DNA from 4 places in the Rosenbergiella sp. YN46 genome. Region 4 is predicted to be linked to each of the others. Evidence: predicted binding sites of a transcription regulator. Region 4 holds the regulator's gene; each other region holds the start of a gene.
What was found. The regulator PurR, encoded in region 4, represses purine synthesis genes. The targets are predictions, from matches to a motif close to CANGCAAACGTTTGCNTG.

Region 1: glyA (serine hydroxymethyltransferase) is a predicted target of PurR. The motif match lies at 2,038-2,055, and genes of this name have one in related genera.
Region 2: purL (phosphoribosylformylglycinamidine synthase) is a predicted target of PurR. The motif match lies at 697-714, and genes of this name have one in related genera.
Region 3: V3W49_RS06095 (L-serine ammonia-lyase) is a predicted target of PurR. The motif match lies at 1,585-1,602, and genes of this name have one in related genera.

The regions. Positions count from the first base shown of each region.
Region 1 covers NZ_JAZHEE010000005.1:63,089-67,123, reverse strand. The annotation lists gene V3W49_RS06495 (sarcosine oxidase subunit beta family protein) at 1-683, opposite strand, end outside; gene glyA (serine hydroxymethyltransferase) at 702-2,000, opposite strand; gene curA (NADPH-dependent curcumin/dihydrocurcumin reductase) at 2,404-3,435, opposite strand; gene V3W49_RS06480 (GNAT family N-acetyltransferase) at 3,631-4,035, shown strand, end outside.
Region 2 covers NZ_JAZHEE010000027.1:8,210-12,244, reverse strand. The annotation lists gene mltF (membrane-bound lytic murein transglycosylase MltF) at 1-533, opposite strand, end outside; gene purL (phosphoribosylformylglycinamidine synthase) at 801-4,035, shown strand, end outside.
Region 3 covers NZ_JAZHEE010000004.1:274,266-278,300, forward strand. The annotation lists gene V3W49_RS06090 (BCCT family transporter) at 1-1,572, opposite strand, end outside; gene V3W49_RS06095 (L-serine ammonia-lyase) at 1,849-3,225, shown strand; gene gbdR (choline metabolism transcriptional regulator GbdR) at 3,512-4,035, shown strand, end outside.
Region 4 covers NZ_JAZHEE010000021.1:22,984-27,018, forward strand. The annotation lists gene V3W49_RS14820 (MFS transporter) at 1-888, opposite strand, end outside; gene cydH (cytochrome bd-I oxidase subunit CydH) at 1,080-1,169, opposite strand; gene purR (HTH-type transcriptional repressor PurR) at 1,469-2,494, shown strand; gene punR (DNA-binding transcriptional activator PunR) at 2,510-3,421, opposite strand; gene punC (purine nucleoside transporter PunC) at 3,541-4,035, shown strand, end outside.

The DNA of each region.
Region 1 (4,035 bases), on a different contig from region 4:
ATATCGCCGCGGGTGGTGTGAACGCCGTAGACCTGACCGTCGCGAATCATAAAGCCGGTAACTTCGGTCTGCTGCAGAATGTCCACCCCCAGGGCATCCGCCGCCCGGGCAAACCCCCAGGCTACCGCGTCATGGCGCGCCACGCCCCCTCTGGGCTGCCAGGAGGCCCCCAGAATCGGATAGCGGGCGTTTTTCGAGCAGTCGAGCATCGGTACCAGATCCTGCACCTGGCGGGCACCCAGCACCTCACCATCGATGCCGTTCAGGCGGTTGGCGTTGACCCGGCGCCGGATATCGCGCATGTCCTGGAGGGTGTGCCCCAGGTTCAGTACGCCGCGCTGGGAAAACATCACGTTGTAGTTGAGATCCTGCGACAGCCCTTCCCACAGCTTCATAGAGTGTTCAAACAGCGCCGCCGCCTCGTCCCACAGGTAGTTGGAACGCACGATGGTGGTATTGCGGGCCGTATTTCCGCCCCCCAGCCAGCCCTTTTCCACCACCGCGACGTTAGTAATACCGAACTCTTTTGCCAGGTAGTACGCGGTACCCAGACCGTGGCCACCGCCGCCGATGATAATCACGTCGTAGGACTTCTTCGGCGTGGGGGTACGCCACATACGCGGCCAGTTTTCATGGTGGCTGATACCATGGCGCAACAGGCTAAGCCCGGAATAATTTTGCATAACACGTCTCCCTGTCAGTCAGGCGAAAGCGGGCCGGCTCAGCGTCACCTGAGTTTCGCCGTACACCGGATAGCGGGCGCACAGCTCCGCCACGTTGGATCGCACCCAGGCTTCGATATTGCCGCTCTCTTCCCCCTTCGCCAGGGTATCGAGGATGTCGCAGATCCACTCCGCCAGCATTTCACATTCGCGCTGGCCGAAGCCGCGGGTGGTCACCGCCGGCGTGCCGATGCGCAGCCCCGAAGTGACAAAGGGACTGCGGGGATCGTTGGGTACTGCGTTTTTGTTAACGGTAATATGGGCGCGCCCCAGCGCGGCGTCCGCCTCCTTACCGGTGATGCCCTGGCGAATCAGAGAGACCAGAAACAGGTGGTTGTCGGTACCGCCGGAAACCAGATCGAAGCCGCGGCGGGCAAAGACTTGTGCCATCGCCCTGGCATTATCGATAACCCGGGCCTGATAGCGGACGAACTCTTCGCTCATCGCTTCACGCAGCGCCACCGCCTTGGCGGCGATAACGTGCATCAGGGGGCCGCCCTGCTGCCCGGGAAACACCGCGCCGTTCAGCTTTTTGTACAGTTCTTCGTCGCCGCTGGCGGAAAGAATCATGCCACCGCGCGGGCCGCGCAGGGTCTTATGGGTGGTGGTAGTCACCACATGGGCATGGGGCAGCGGACTGGGGTAGCAGCGCGCCGCCACCAGACCGGCGACGTGGGCCATATCCACCATCAGCCAGGCGCCCACTTCATCGGCGATTTCGCGAAAACGGCGCCAGTTCACCACCCGGGCATAGGCGGAAAATCCGGCGATGATAAGCTTCGGGCGATGCTCGCGGGCCAGCGCCTGCACCTCGTCGTAGTCTATTTCGCCGGTTTCCGGATTCAGGCCATATTGCACCGCGTTATAGTGCCTGCCGGAAACGTTGGGCGCCGCGCCGTGCGTCAGATGACCACCGTGGGCCAGACTCATACCCAGAATAGTGTCCCCGGGGGCCACCAGCGCCATAAAGGCCGCAGCGTTGGCCTGCGCCCCGGAATGCGGCTGCACGTTGGCATAATCTGCCCCAAACAGTATGCAGGCGCGTTCAATCGCCAGCCGTTCCACCACATCGACGTGTTCGCAGCCACCGTAGTAGCGCTTACCCGGATAGCCTTCGGCGTATTTATTGGTTAGCTGGCTCCCCTGCACCGCCATCACCTGAGGACTGGCGTAATTTTCAGAAGCGATCAGTTCGATATGACTTTCCTGGCGCACCATCTCGTCAACGACGGCGGCGAAAAGCTGGGGATCGGTATTATTCAAGTCGTCGGCATTCATTTGATTATCCTCAGGGTTAGCGCTGCGGCGGCACCATCCGCCATCCGTTAGCCAGGATAGATCGGAGGGCGGCCCTGAAGATTGAACAGATGCGACACCTTTCTGTCACAATCGCGACACAGGTTCTTAATTTATTGTTATTTAAGGAGATTAACTAACAGCGTCGTTTTATATTTTGGCGTGAAATAATAAAAGCGCGTCGGTTCACCGCGCTCAGACGGCATGATATGCAGGAAGAAGAGCTCAAACGCCTACTGGTTGCCAGTTTTACGGGCTCGGGCGGGGAGCCATTACCGTATATTTCAGCAGCTCCCGGCTCGCCTGAATGGCGTTCGTGATATCGCTGCTTCCCTGTAAGCGGCAGGGAAACGGCGGGCCACCGCCCGCCGCAGGTGATAAATCGTCAGTCGTCAGCGCCGACGCGCACCACCACCTTGCCGAAGTTTTTGCCCTCCAGCAGGTCGATCAATCCCTGGGGCGCGTGCTCCAGACCGTCGATCGCCATCTCACGATAGCGGATCTTGCCCTCCTGCACCCAGGGGATCATATCGCGGCGGAACTCATCAATACGGTGGCCGTAATCCTGACCGATAATAAAACCCTGCATCCGGATACGTTTTTTCAGGATGGTGCCCATCAGCAGCGCCAGGCGATCCGGCCCCGGTGGCAGTTGGGTGGCGTTATAGCCGGAAACCAGCCCGCATACCGGAACACGGGCGCGGGTATTCAGCAGCGGCAGCACCGCATCGAACACCTTACCGCCCACGTTTTCATAATAGATATCGATGCCCTGCGGACAGGCTTTGGCCAGCTGTTCGGCAAAATCCGGCGCCCGGTGATCCAGGCACTTATCAAAACCCAGGGTTTCAGTCGCATAGCGGCATTTTTCTTCGCCGCCGGCAACTCCCACCACCCTGCATCCTTTCAGCTTACCAATTTGCCCCACCGTAGCGCCCACCGGCCCGGTAGCGGCGGCAACCACCAGGGTTTCCCCCGCCTGTGGTTGACCAATATCCAGCAGCCCCATATAGGCGGTAAAGCCCGGCATGCCCAGTACGCCCAGCGCCCACGAGGGATGCTGCGGATTGTCGCCCAGCCCGACCAGCCCGCTACCGTCGGACAGCTGATAATCCTGCCAGCCGCCATAGCTGAGCACCCAGTCGCCGACCTGATAGTCGGGATGATGCGAGGCCGCCACCCGGCACACGGTACCTCCCGGCATCGGTTCGCCTAACTGTACCGGCGGCGCGTAAGAAGGCGCATCGCTCATTCTCCCGCGCATGTAAGGATCGAGCGACAGCCAGACGGTGCGCAGTAACACCTCGCCCTGGCCTGGGGTGGGGATCGGGTCATGCTCCAGACGAAAATTCCCGGCGACCGGCGCCCCTTCCGGACGGGAAGCCAGTACCCAACGGCGGTTCTCTTGTTGTGTCACGATTCGCTCCTGTTCTGTTCAATTTCCCCATAGCATAGATCCTAACCGGGGATCGGTTCTTTCTTTCTGATGCCCTGTTTGTGTTGCGATACCTGCGCATTCGGCGCCGCGAGCTGTTCACAACAGTCCTTGATTCGCGACCAACTCCCTGTTATTCAGAAAGACAGAACAACTCACACCGGGACAGAGAGCACCATGAATATTCGCCAGGCGCGGGCCGATGACTGCGCCGCCATCGCCACCATTTATAACCATGCGGTACTGCATACCGATGCCATCTGGAATGAACAAACCGTGAATGCCGATAATCGCATCGCATGGCTGAACCAGCGCCAGCAGGCCGGCTACCCGGTGCTGGTGGCCTGCGAGGATGACGGCGCCGTCGCCGGATACGCCTCATGGGGAGACTGGCGCGCCTTCGAAGGTTTTCGCCATACCGTGGAGCATTCGGTCTACGTCCATCCCGACCACCAGGGCAAAGGCATTGCCATGCAGCTAATGGAACAACTGATTGCCGAAGCCCGTCGCCAGAGTAAGCATGTGATGGTAGCCGGTATCGAATCCCGTAATCAGGCGTCGCTACGGTTACATGAAAAGCTG
Region 2 (4,035 bases), on a different contig from region 4:
CTCCAGCTCAGCCCGGGATACTGCTCCTCGCGCAGCTTACGCAGTTCGCTCAACGCCGCCAGCCCGGGAGTGATGGTCAGTTGCTGCGCGGTTACCCCCTTAAGGCTCTTTGGCCTGGGGCTGCCTTTACGATAAACCAACTGCTGAGATACCGCGTAATAGGCTGGCCCCGCCTGGTAAGCCCGGCTGCGGTCGTTGTTATACACCAGTCCGGCCGCCAGAATGTCCGCCTTACCGTTGTCCAGATCGTCGAATAGCTGATCGATGGTGGCTCGAACGTTGATTTCCAGCTTAACGCCCAGATAGCGGGCGAACTGCTGCGCCAGCTCATAGTCCAGTCCGGTGATTTTATTTTTCTCGCGATACCAGGTTAGCGGTGTGGCGATGGTGCTAACGCGCAGCACTCCCCGGCCCTGAATCGCCGCGAGGCGGTTTTCAGCTTTGCCAAACCAGGGAATGGAGGGCCATAGCGCAATGGCTAACAACAGGGCGACCACGCCAACAAGCAGATAGTTAATCTTTAGTTTCTTCAATAAGTTAAGTCTCTGCGCTGTCTGAAGTCTCGGCCGGGAAATCGGAAAATTTCATTATTATACGGGCTGTCGGAGCTGCATTTTGCTCAACAATGCCTGTGCTGGCAACCAGTTAGTGCGTTTTTTGACCGTTTTACATACAGCGTCGCAGGGATTTTATTTGTGCGCAAACGGTTTCGTCGTCGCTGTGGATTCTCTATAATGACGCCCGTTTTCCCCTGACGCCACCAATGGCGCCATACAGCCGCTTCGAAGACGAGAGATCTTATGATGGAAATTCTGCGTGGTTCGCCCGCCCTGTCAGCCTTCCGAATCAATAAATTGCTGGATCGTTTTAACGCGGCCCGGCTGCCGGTGACCGGCGTATATGCCGAATATATGCACTTTGCCTCCCTGGCAGCCCCCCTGGACGATGAAGCGCGCGCGCGGCTTGTACGCTTGCTGGAGTATGGCCCGACTCTGGCCAGCCATACGCCTGGCGGCACGCTGCTGCTGGTGACGCCTCGTCCCGGCACGCTGTCTCCCTGGTCCTCCAAAGCGACCGATATCGCCCGTAACTGCGGTCTGAGTCAGGTGAAGCGCCTGGAGCGCGGCGTAGCCTGGTATCTGGAAGGGGAACTGAGCCCTGCCCAGCGCGATGAGGCGGCGGCCCTGATTCACGACAGAATGATGGAAAGCGTGTTCACCTCTCCCGAACAGGCGGAATCTCTGTTCGCCTGCCACGATCCGCGTCCGGTACAGAGCGTCGATCTGCTGGGACGGGGCCGTGAAGCGCTGCTTGAGGCCAACGTTCGCCTGGGACTGGCGCTGGCGGAAGACGAAATCGACTATCTGCAGCAGGCGTTCACCGCGCTGGGTCGTAACCCTAACGATATCGAACTCTATATGTTCGCTCAGGCGAACTCCGAACACTGCCGCCATAAAATCTTCAACGCCGACTGGGTCATCGATGGTGAAGCCCAACCGAAGTCGCTGTTTAAGATGATCAAAAATACCTTCGAGCAGACGCCTGACTACGTACTGTCCGCCTATAAAGATAACGCGGCGGTCATGGAAGGCTCCGAGGTTGGACGCTTCTATCCACAGGCAGCCGATGGTTATTATCAGTATCATCAGGAGCCGACGCATATCCTGATGAAGGTGGAAACCCATAACCATCCGACCGCTATCTCGCCCTGGCCGGGCGCGGCCACCGGATCAGGCGGTGAAATTCGTGATGAAGGCGCTACCGGACGCGGCGCCAAACCCAAAGCGGGAATGGTGGGTTTTTCGGTCTCTAACCTGCGTATTCCCGGTTTCGGGCAGCCCTGGGAAGAGGATTTCGGCAAGCCGCAACGCATCGTTTCGGCGCTGGATATCATGCTGGATGGCCCGCTGGGCGGCGCCGCTTTTAACAACGAATTTGGGCGCCCGGCCCTGAACGGCTATTTCCGCACCTACGAGGAGCGGGTGAACAGCCACAACGGCGACGAGGTGCGCGGTTACCACAAACCCATCATGCTGGCTGGCGGTATCGGCAATATCCGCGCCGATCACGTTCAGAAAGGGGAGATTCCGCCGGGAGCGAAGCTGATTGTACTGGGTGGCCCGGCGATGAATATCGGGCTGGGCGGCGGCGCCGCTTCGTCAATGGATTCCGGACAGTCCGACGCCGATCTCGATTTCGCTTCAGTACAGCGCGATAACCCGGAAATGGAACGCCGGTGCCAGGAGGTGATCGACCGCTGCTGGCAGATGGGCGAAGACAACCCGATCCTGTTTATCCACGACGTGGGCGCGGGCGGCCTTTCCAACGCGATGCCGGAGCTGGTGAGCGATGGCGGGCGCGGCGGACGTTTCGAACTGCGGGATATCCTGAGCGATGAGCCGGGCATGAGCCCGCTGGAAGTCTGGTGTAACGAATCCCAGGAGCGCTATGTGCTGGCGGTTGCGCCGGAGCGGCTGGCGGATTTCGACGCCCTGTGCCGCCGCGAGCGCGCGCCCTGGGCTGCGATCGGCGAAGCGACGGAGGAGCTGCACCTGACCCTGAACGATAGCCACTTCGGCAACCAGCCTATCGATATGCCGCTGGATGTTCTGCTCGGTAAAACCCCGAAAATGACCCGCGACGTGACCAGCCGGAAGGCGCAGGGCCAGGCGCTGGATCGCACCGGTATCGAACTTGGCGAGGCGGTGAAACGAGTGCTGCATCTGCCTGCGGTCGCCGAAAAAACCTTCCTGATAACCATTGGCGACCGCACCGTTACCGGTATGGTGGCCCGGGATCAGATGGTTGGCCCCTGGCAGATACCGGTCGCCGACTGCGCGGTGACCACCGCCAGCCTGGACAGCTATCACGGCGAAGCCATGGCGATGGGCGAGCGCGCGCCGGTGGCGCTGCTGGACTTCGCCGCCTCTGCCCGTCTGGCGGTGGGCGAGGCGCTGACCAATATCGCTGCGGCCCAGATTGGTGAACTCACAAGGGTGAAACTGTCCGCTAACTGGATGGCCGCCGCAGGGCACCCCGGCGAGGACGCCGGTCTGTACCAGGCGGTAAAAGCGGTGGGCGAAGAGCTGTGTCCGGCGCTGGGGCTGACCATTCCGGTGGGTAAGGATTCGATGTCTATGAAGACCCGCTGGCAGGAAGGCGGGGAATCGCGCGAGGTGACATCGCCGCTGTCGCTGGTGATTAGCGCCTTCGCCCGGGTGGAGGATGCCCGTCGTACCGCCACGCCGCAGCTCAGTACCTCAGATAATGCCCTGTTGCTTATCGATCTGGGCCAGGGCAACAATGCCCTGGGCGCCACCGCGCTGGCTCAGGTTTATCGTCAGTTGGGCGATAAAACGGCGGATGTGCGCGATGCGCGGCAGCTTAAAGGCTTCTTCGACGCTATCCAGGCGCTGCTGGCCCGCGGTTCGCTGCTGGCTTACCACGACCGCGGCGACGGCGGCCTGCTGGTGACGCTGGCGGAGATGGCCTTCGCCGGTCATTGTGGCCTGGACGTGGATATCGCCGCCCTGGGCGACGATCGCCTGGCGGCCCTGTTTAACGAAGAGCTGGGCGCCGTTATCCAGGTGCCGGCCGATGAGCGCGCAAGCGTGGAAGCGCTGCTGGCATCGCACGGCCTGGCGGCATGTACCCACTATCTGGGTCAGGCTGGCGTCGGGGATGACTTTGTCGTTCGGGCCGGAGGTGACATTGTGTATCGCGAGAGCCGCAGCCAGTTGCGTCAGTGGTGGGCGGAAACCACCTGGCAGATGCAGCGCCTGCGCGACAACCCGGCCTGTGCTGACGAAGAGCACGCGGCGAAGGGCGATAACAGCGATCCGGGGCTGAACGTGGCGCTGAGCTTTGATATAAACGAGGACATTGCCGCGCCCTTTATCGCCACCGGCGCGCGTCCGAAAGTCGCGGTGCTGCGCGAACAGGGGGTTAACTCGCATGTGGAGATGGCGGCGGCGTTCCATCGCGCTGGTTTTGACGCCGTGGACGTGCATATGAGCGATCTGATGGCCGGGCGCC
Region 3 (4,035 bases), on a different contig from region 4:
GACGATGGCGAATGGAAGTCCGGTAGAGAGCACCATAGTCTGCAGCGCCACCAGACCGCCGCCCAGCAGCAGCGCAATGGCCGCCACGCCCTGGAAACTGCACCAGAATACTCGCTGTGGCGTGGGGGCGTTGACCTTGCCGCCTGCCGAGATAATGTCGATCACCAGCGAGCCGGAATCCGATGAGGTGACAAAAAATACTACTACCAACAGAATGCCAATGAGCGAAGTGATCTTCGCCAGCGGTAGCGTATCCAGCATGGTGAACAACTGCAGTGGCAGCTTCGCGTTGGCGATGGCCTGATGCCCCTGATTAAAATACTGGAAGATAGTGGTATCGCCCAGAATGGTCATCCACATTACGCAGGCCAGTGACGGAACAATCAGCACTGAGATGATAAATTCGCGCACGGTGCGTCCGCGAGAGACCCGGGCGATAAACATGCCGACAAACGGCGACCAGGAGATCCACCAGGCCCAGTAGAAGGCGGTCCAGCTGGCGACAAAGTGGCTGTCTTCGCGCCCGAAGGGATTAGACAGCGCCGGAAGGTATTGCAGATAGGCGCCCAGGTTCGAAAAAAAGCCTGTCACCAGTGCAAGCGTAGGGCCGACGGCGATCACGAACAGCAACAGTAGCGCCGCCAGTATCATATTGATTTCCGACAACCGGCGTACCCCCTTTTCCAGCCCGGCCATGACCGACACCATCGTAACCGCGGTAATCCCAACCACCAGCAGGATCTGGGTGGTTTCGCCCATGGGAATATCGAACAGATAATTCAGGCCTGAGGCCGCCTGGGCGGCGCCCAGACCCAGAGAGGTGGCCAGGCCGAACAGCGTAGCCAATACTGCCAGAATGTCGATGATATGCCCGGGCCAGCCCCAGACCGAATCTCCCAGTAGTGGGTAAAACACTGAACGCATGGTCAGGGGCAGCCCCTTATTAAAAGAGAACAGCCCCAGTCCCAGCGCCAGCATGGCGTAGATAGCCCAGGGGTGAAGCGCCCAGTGGAAGATGGTGGTGGCCATTGCCAGGCTGCGGGCAGTTTCCGGGTTGCCAGCGGCAGCCCCCAGCGGCGCGGTGTCGCTGCGAACGCCGTTTTCAATGCTGATTCCCGCCAGCGAGCTGGAGAAGTGCGACAGTGGTTCAGACACACCGTAAAACATCAGACCTATGCCCATTCCGGCGGCGAACAACATCGAAAACCAGGTCAGATAGCTGTAGTTCGGTCTGGCCAGAGTGCCGCCCAGACGTACTTTGCCGAGCGGGGAAAAGACCAGTGCCAGGCAGAGCAGCACGAAGATGTTGCCGGTGCTCAGAAAGAACCAGCTCAGGTTGCCGGTCAGCCAGTTGAGGACGCCGTTGAAGATGGGTTCGACCTGACGATGGAACGCCATCGTCAGCGCGACAAAGATGATGACCGCCAGCCCGGAGATAACAAAGACGCGGTTATGAATATCCAGCCCGAACGGGCCGACGCTGACCACAATATTATCCTGGCCTATCTGATAGTCGGTATCGTAGGGGTTAACCTCACCATCGGGTACCATCGGATCTTTCGAATCCGGCATAGTGTTTCCTCCCAGGAAATGGTTGGTGTGTGGAATGCCAGTAAACTGTGGGGCGCTAAGACAGCCTGGCCCTGGAGGATGATAAAGGCGGGTCAGCGGCCCGGAATGCCTGGCAACGTCTTATGAGGATTGATTTGCGACATAAGGTCTGCGCCAGCGCTGTCGGCAATTTCCGGTCGGTCTGATGACCTGAAGCGTCGCTATCTGGCATCTTCCGGTGTGAATTTGTCGCAATAATCGATGCTGATATTTCATTCAGGCTCCGGGAGAAAGAGGATGAGCATCAGCGTCTTTGATCTGTTCAAGATTGGGGTTGGCCCCTCCAGTTCACATACCGTTGGGCCAATGCGGGCCGCGCAGCGATTCATCCGCCAGTTAAGCGAGCAGGGCGCGCGCGCGACGGTACGCCGCGTCAGGGTGGATCTGTTCGGCTCCCTGAGCGCTACCGGCGTGGGGCACGGTACCGATAAAGCAACGCTGATGGGGCTGATGGGCGAAGCGCCGGAAACTGTTGAGCCCCGTACTATCGCCCCTGCCATTCGGGCGCTGTGCGAAACCGGATTTCTGCCCCTGGCCGGTGGCCCGGGTGTGGATTTTGACTGGAACCGCGATCTGCATTTTGTGGACGAAGTGCTCCCTTATCACCCGAACGCCATGCGCCTGACGGCCTTTGGCGAGCGTGAGGTGGTTTATGCCAATACTTACTATTCGGTGGGAGGCGGCTTTGTGCTGGACGAAAGTGAAGCCACCGCCAGCGCTCATCTGGTACCTCAGGTGGTTTTGCCTTACGACTTTAACTCCGGAGCCGAACTGCTGACGCACTGTCGGCAGCAGGGGTTAAGGGTTTGTGAGCTGATGCTGGAAAACGAAAAAGTCTGGCGCGATGAACCGGCGATTCGTACCGGTCTGGCCGCCATCTGGCAGGCTATGCAGGCGTGCATCGCGCAGGGGCTGGAAAACGAGGGCGTATTACCGGGCGGGCTGAACGTGAAACGTCGAGCCCCGGGCCTGTATCGCTCCCTGAGGCAGGCCACCGGTGCGAATGTGATTGGCACCACGCTGTCGGCCATGGACTGGATCAACCTCTATGCGCTGGCGGTAAATGAAGAAAACGCCGCAGGCGGGCGTATGGTCACGGCGCCTACCAATGGCGCTGCCGGTATCATTCCGGCGGTGCTGATGTACTACATGCGCTTTAGCGAGCGGGCCGGGGATGGGGACGTGGTGGACTTTCTGCTGGCCGCGGCAGCGGTGGGGGCGCTGTGTAAGAAAAACGCCTCGATATCAGGCGCCGAGGTGGGCTGCCAGGGCGAGGTTGGCTCCGCCTGCGCCATGGCTGCTGCCGGGTTGACCGAGGTGCTGGGCGGTACTCCGGAGCAGGTGGAAAACGCGGCCGAGATCGCGCTGGAGCATAATCTGGGGCTGACCTGCGATCCGGTGGCCGGGCTGGTGCAGGTGCCCTGCATTGAGCGTAATGCTATCGCTGCCATGAAAGCGATCAATGCCGCCCAGATGGCGCTACGCGGAGACGGTCAGCACTTTGTTTCGCTTGATAAAGTGATTCGCACCATGCGTGATACCGGGCGGGATATGCAGGATAAGTATAAGGAAACCTCACGTGGGGGACTGGCAGTGAATGCGATTGAGTGTTGATACCATCCGGAACTGATGTCTGCCCTGATCCGGGGCAGACGCACCAAAAAAGCATATAGCAACAGGTGATTACCCTGCTCAGCACGAAACGTGCCATCTCTGTTTTTATGATTCCGACTGCGGCGCTATATCACTCCCGATGAATGATTATCGGGAGATTGCGCATATATTTTTAATGTAAAAAGGAAGTGGTACATATGTTGCTTTATTGTTGTTTGTGGAAGTTAAGAGGTATCAGACCCGTTTGTTCCCTCTCCTGACTGAGAGACAACAGAGGCAAGAGCATATGTCTGAATCAAATGAATCACCCCAGGGTTGTACCGATAATTACAAGACACGTACCATTGGTTTTTTGCTCATCAATAACTTCACCATGATGGCGCTGGCGACGGCGGTAGAGCCGCTGCGCATGGCGAACCAGTTAAGCGGCCGCGAGCTGTATGACTGGCATACCATCAGTGAAGATGGCAACACGGTGATGGCCAGCGACGGCATTAGCATTACTCCTGATTGCGCTATGGCCGACTCCACCGCGCTGGATGTTCTGATTGTGGTGGGGGGGGTCAATATTACCCGCAGTTACACCCGTCGTCAGATTAGCTGGCTTCAGATGATGGCGCGCAAACACATTCTGATCGGCGGCGTTTGTACCGGCCCCTATGTCCTGGCGGCAGCTGGATTGCTGGACGGCTACCACTGTAGCGCTCACTGGGAGTGCATTGCCTCAATGCAGGAAGCCTGGCCCAAAGTACGATGTACCAATCAACTCTTCGTGATTGAACGCGACCGCATGACCTGTAGCGGCGGCAC
Region 4 (4,035 bases):
GGCGATAGCGGCGCCGACCTCGCTGCGCGCAAGCCAGGGTATCGCCACCATAATCACGGTCAACAGCAGCAGAAAACCTTTCAGAGTACCGTTAACCGAACGGTCAGCGCAGCGGCCGCCCAGATAGTTACCCAGCGAAAATCCCAGCCCCACCAGCACCAACATCCCGGTAGTGAAACCCGGTGATGCGTGAGTCACGCGCTGAAGTACCGGTGCGATATAGGTATAAAGGGTAAACATCGCCCCTGCGCCCAGAACCGTGGTCAGCAGCGCCATTAATACCTGAGGACGCATCAGTACTCCCAGCTCGCGCTTCACGTCCGGACGAGCCCCAGCGCCGCCCGCAGGCAGTGACAGCCACAGGCTCAGCATCGCGATCGCGCCCAGACCGGCGGTGGCAAGGAAGGACATACGCCAGCCGATGGCGCTGCCCAGCCAGGTCGCAGCTGGCACGCCGCCGATGTTAGCGATAGTCAGTCCCATAAACATAGTGGCTACCGCGCTGGCCTGCTTCTCTTTGGGTACCAGGCTCGCCGCCACTACCGATCCCAGTCCAAAGAAAGCGCCGTGGTTAAGGCTGGTGATAATGCGGGAAAGCAGAAGCATGCCATAATTCGGCGCCAGCGCTGACAGCAGGTTGCCGACAATAAAGATTCCCATCAGAAACAGCAGCGCACTGCGTCTGGCACGATGCGATAGCAGTAGCGTCATCAGCGGCGCGCCAACCATTACGCCAATTGCGTAAGCGCTAATCAGCATACCGGCCACGGGAATGGAAACCCCTACGCCATCGGCGATCACCGGTAATAAGCCCATAGGGGAAAATTCTGTTGTTCCTATACCAAATGCCCCGATGGCCAGCGCCAGTAAGGGGAAATTGACTTTCATTGTTATTTCTCCGGTAAATTCGGGAGACAGCTTCCGCAAGGGCGGAACTCACTGCTTCCGGATATCGTCAGGCGGAGAATAATGACAGTCTGAAGGGAAAAGTTAAAGTCGTGTTAAAAGCAAAAGGCTGTTGCGCAAATGGCAATAATAGAAAGGCCCGGATACGCAACAGGGCGCATCCGGGCCGGAGATTAATGCAGTACGGCGGTCAGGGCGCCGCCAACAATCACGCCAAGGGCGATAATGGTGGTGATCAGCGAGTATTTCAGATCGGTACTCATGCGTTTCTCCTGCTCCTTTTCCATATTTAGTGTAAGGACTGATTCATTTTCCCACAAACGGCTCTGAAAATCCTGCATCAAGTGGCTTTATATGCAGATTTCCTCTTCCACTTTTGGCGAAGATAGGACAAAATCCCCGGCTAACTTGTTTATGCGCCGTCCGGTTATGCCCTCCTCCCGTTTAATGTCGCCTCCCCGACATACCCGCAGCCCGAAAAGTTGCGCCCCGGGATAAGTCCAGGCAAACGATTAACCGGCCGGTATTCAGGAACCCAGGAAATGGCCGGGAGTGACGACTGATGGCAACAATTAAAGATGTGGCAAAGCGGGCAAACGTCTCCACCACGACGGTGTCACATGTCATTAATAAAACCCGCTTTGTCGCGGAAGAGACCCGTAATGCGGTATGGGCCGCCATCAAAGAGCTACATTACTCACCCAGCGCCGTAGCCCGCAGCCTGAAAGTGAATAACACCAGGACCATCGGGCTGTTGGCCACCAGCAGTGAAGCCCCCTACTTTGCGGAAATTATCGAGGCCATAGAGAAAAACTGTTTTGATACGGGCTACACCCTGGTACTGGGCAACGCCTGGAACAACCAGGAAAAGCAACGCGCCTACCTGTCGATGATGGCCCAGAAGCGCGTTGACGGCCTGCTGGTGATGTGTTCGGAATATCCGGAGCCGCTGCTGGAGATGCTCGAAGAGTACCGCCACATTCCGATGGTGGTGATGGACTGGGGCGAAGCGAAAGCCGATTTCACCGACTCGGTGATCGACAATGCCTTCGAAGGGGGTTACATGGCGGGACGCTATCTGATTGAACGCGGCCATCGCGATATCGGCGCGATCCCCGGCTCGCCGCACCGCAATACTGGCGCTGGCCGTCTGGCAGGCTTTAAAAAGGCGCTGGAAGAAGCGCGCATCAGACTGAACGAAAAATGGGTGGTTCAGGGCGACTTCGAGCCGGAATCCGGCTACCGCGCCATGCAGCAGATTCTGTCCGCGCCGCAGCGCCCCACGGCGGTATTCTGCGGCGGCGATGTAATGGCGATGGGCGCCCTGTGCGCCGCCGACGAAATGGGCCTGCGGGTTCCTCAGGATATTTCGATTATCGGTTATGACAATGTGCGCAACTCCCGTTACTTCACACCAGCGCTGACCACCATCCACCAGCCCAAGGATTCTCTGGGAGAAACGGCTTTTAATATGCTTATCGACCGTATCGTCAATAAGCGCGAGCAGTCCCGCACTCTGGAAGTTCACCCACGCCTGATTGAACGCCGCTCGGTGGCCGATGGCCCGTTCCGCGACTATCGGCGCTAACGCCAGGGAGCCCGCTCAGTCGGGCTCCTTCAGCCATTCCGCATTCAGCGTTTCGCTATCCCCCAGATAATCCAGCAGCCAGACCAGCACCGGCGACGCTTCATTCTGACGCCAGCTCAGACAGCAGGCGGCATCCGGAAAACGGTTTTCCAGGGTCAGCGCCGTCCAGCGACCACTTTTTATCCGAGGTTGCGCAATATGGGCCGGCACCATACCGACACACAACCCGGCATCCAGACACTCTTTTGCACTCTCCCAGTCCGGTACCACCATGCGGCGCTGGTTATCCAGTAGCCAGGTGGTACGCTTAGGCAGCGAACGCGAAGTATCCTCCAGCACCAGCGAAGGCCAGCGCCGCAGCCGTTCGTCATCCAGCGGTCCCCTCTCTTCTGCCAGCGGATGACTGGCCGCCACCACGCAATGCCAGCGCAGCATCCCCATATCCCGAAACGCGTAACGCCCCCCAACAGGCACCGCCCGGGTAGCGCCGATCGCCAGCTCCACGCGCCCGTCTTCCAGCGCATCCCACACGCCGTTAAACACTTCACGGGAAACCAGCAGCTCCACATCGGGAAAATGGCGATAGAAATCCAGCACCAGCTGGCGGATACGCGCCGGTTTGACGATGTTATCCACGGCGATGGAAAACTGACCGCGCCAGCCGTTGGCTATCTGCTGACAGCGCTGGCGAGTGGCGAGCATTTTTTTGATAACTTCTCGCCCCTCGCGCAGAAAAAAGGCCCCGGCCTCCGTCAGTTCAACATCGCGGTGGCGGCGCACGAACAGCGGTACCGCCAGCCATGTCTCTAACTGACGCACGGTATAGCTGACCGCCGAAGGCACCCGATGCAGCTCCTGAGCCGCCGAACTAAAGCTGCCGTTACGAGCAACGGCATCTACCACTTCCAGTGAGTATTCTGACCACATATCTGCCTGCAAAAAATTTGAATGCAACAGGCAAATATTAGCGTTTCACAAGCGATAGCGCACTCCTTACACTGCACCCATTGTTTGTGTATCACCAGAAAAAGCGTTAGAGAAAAATCATGCGATCTGGAAAAGGATTTATGGCCTGGCTGGCCGGGCTGAGCGTTATCGGCTTTCTGGCCACCGATATGTACCTGCCGGCATTTTCCGCCATGCAGCACAGTCTGAACGCCGCGCCTGGCGCGATAAGCGCCAGCCTGAGCCTGTTTCTGGCCGGTTTCGCCCTGGCCCAGTTGGTCTGGGGGCCGCTGTCGGATCGCTTCGGCCGCCGCCCGATACTGCTGGCAGGGCTGACGCTGTTCGCTCTCGGCTGTCTGGGAATGCTGTGGGTGAAGAGCGCGGCGCTGATGCTGACGCTGCGCTTTATTCAGGCGGTTGGCGTCTGTGCCGCCACCGTCAGCTGGCAGGCGCTGGTGGCCGACCGCTATCCGGGGCCCCAGGCAAAACGGGTTTTCGCCACTATTATGCCGCTGGTGGCGCTTTCCCCGGCTCTGGCGCCGCTACTGGGCAGCTGGCTGCTGGTGCACTTCGAATGGCAGGCTATCTTCCTTGCG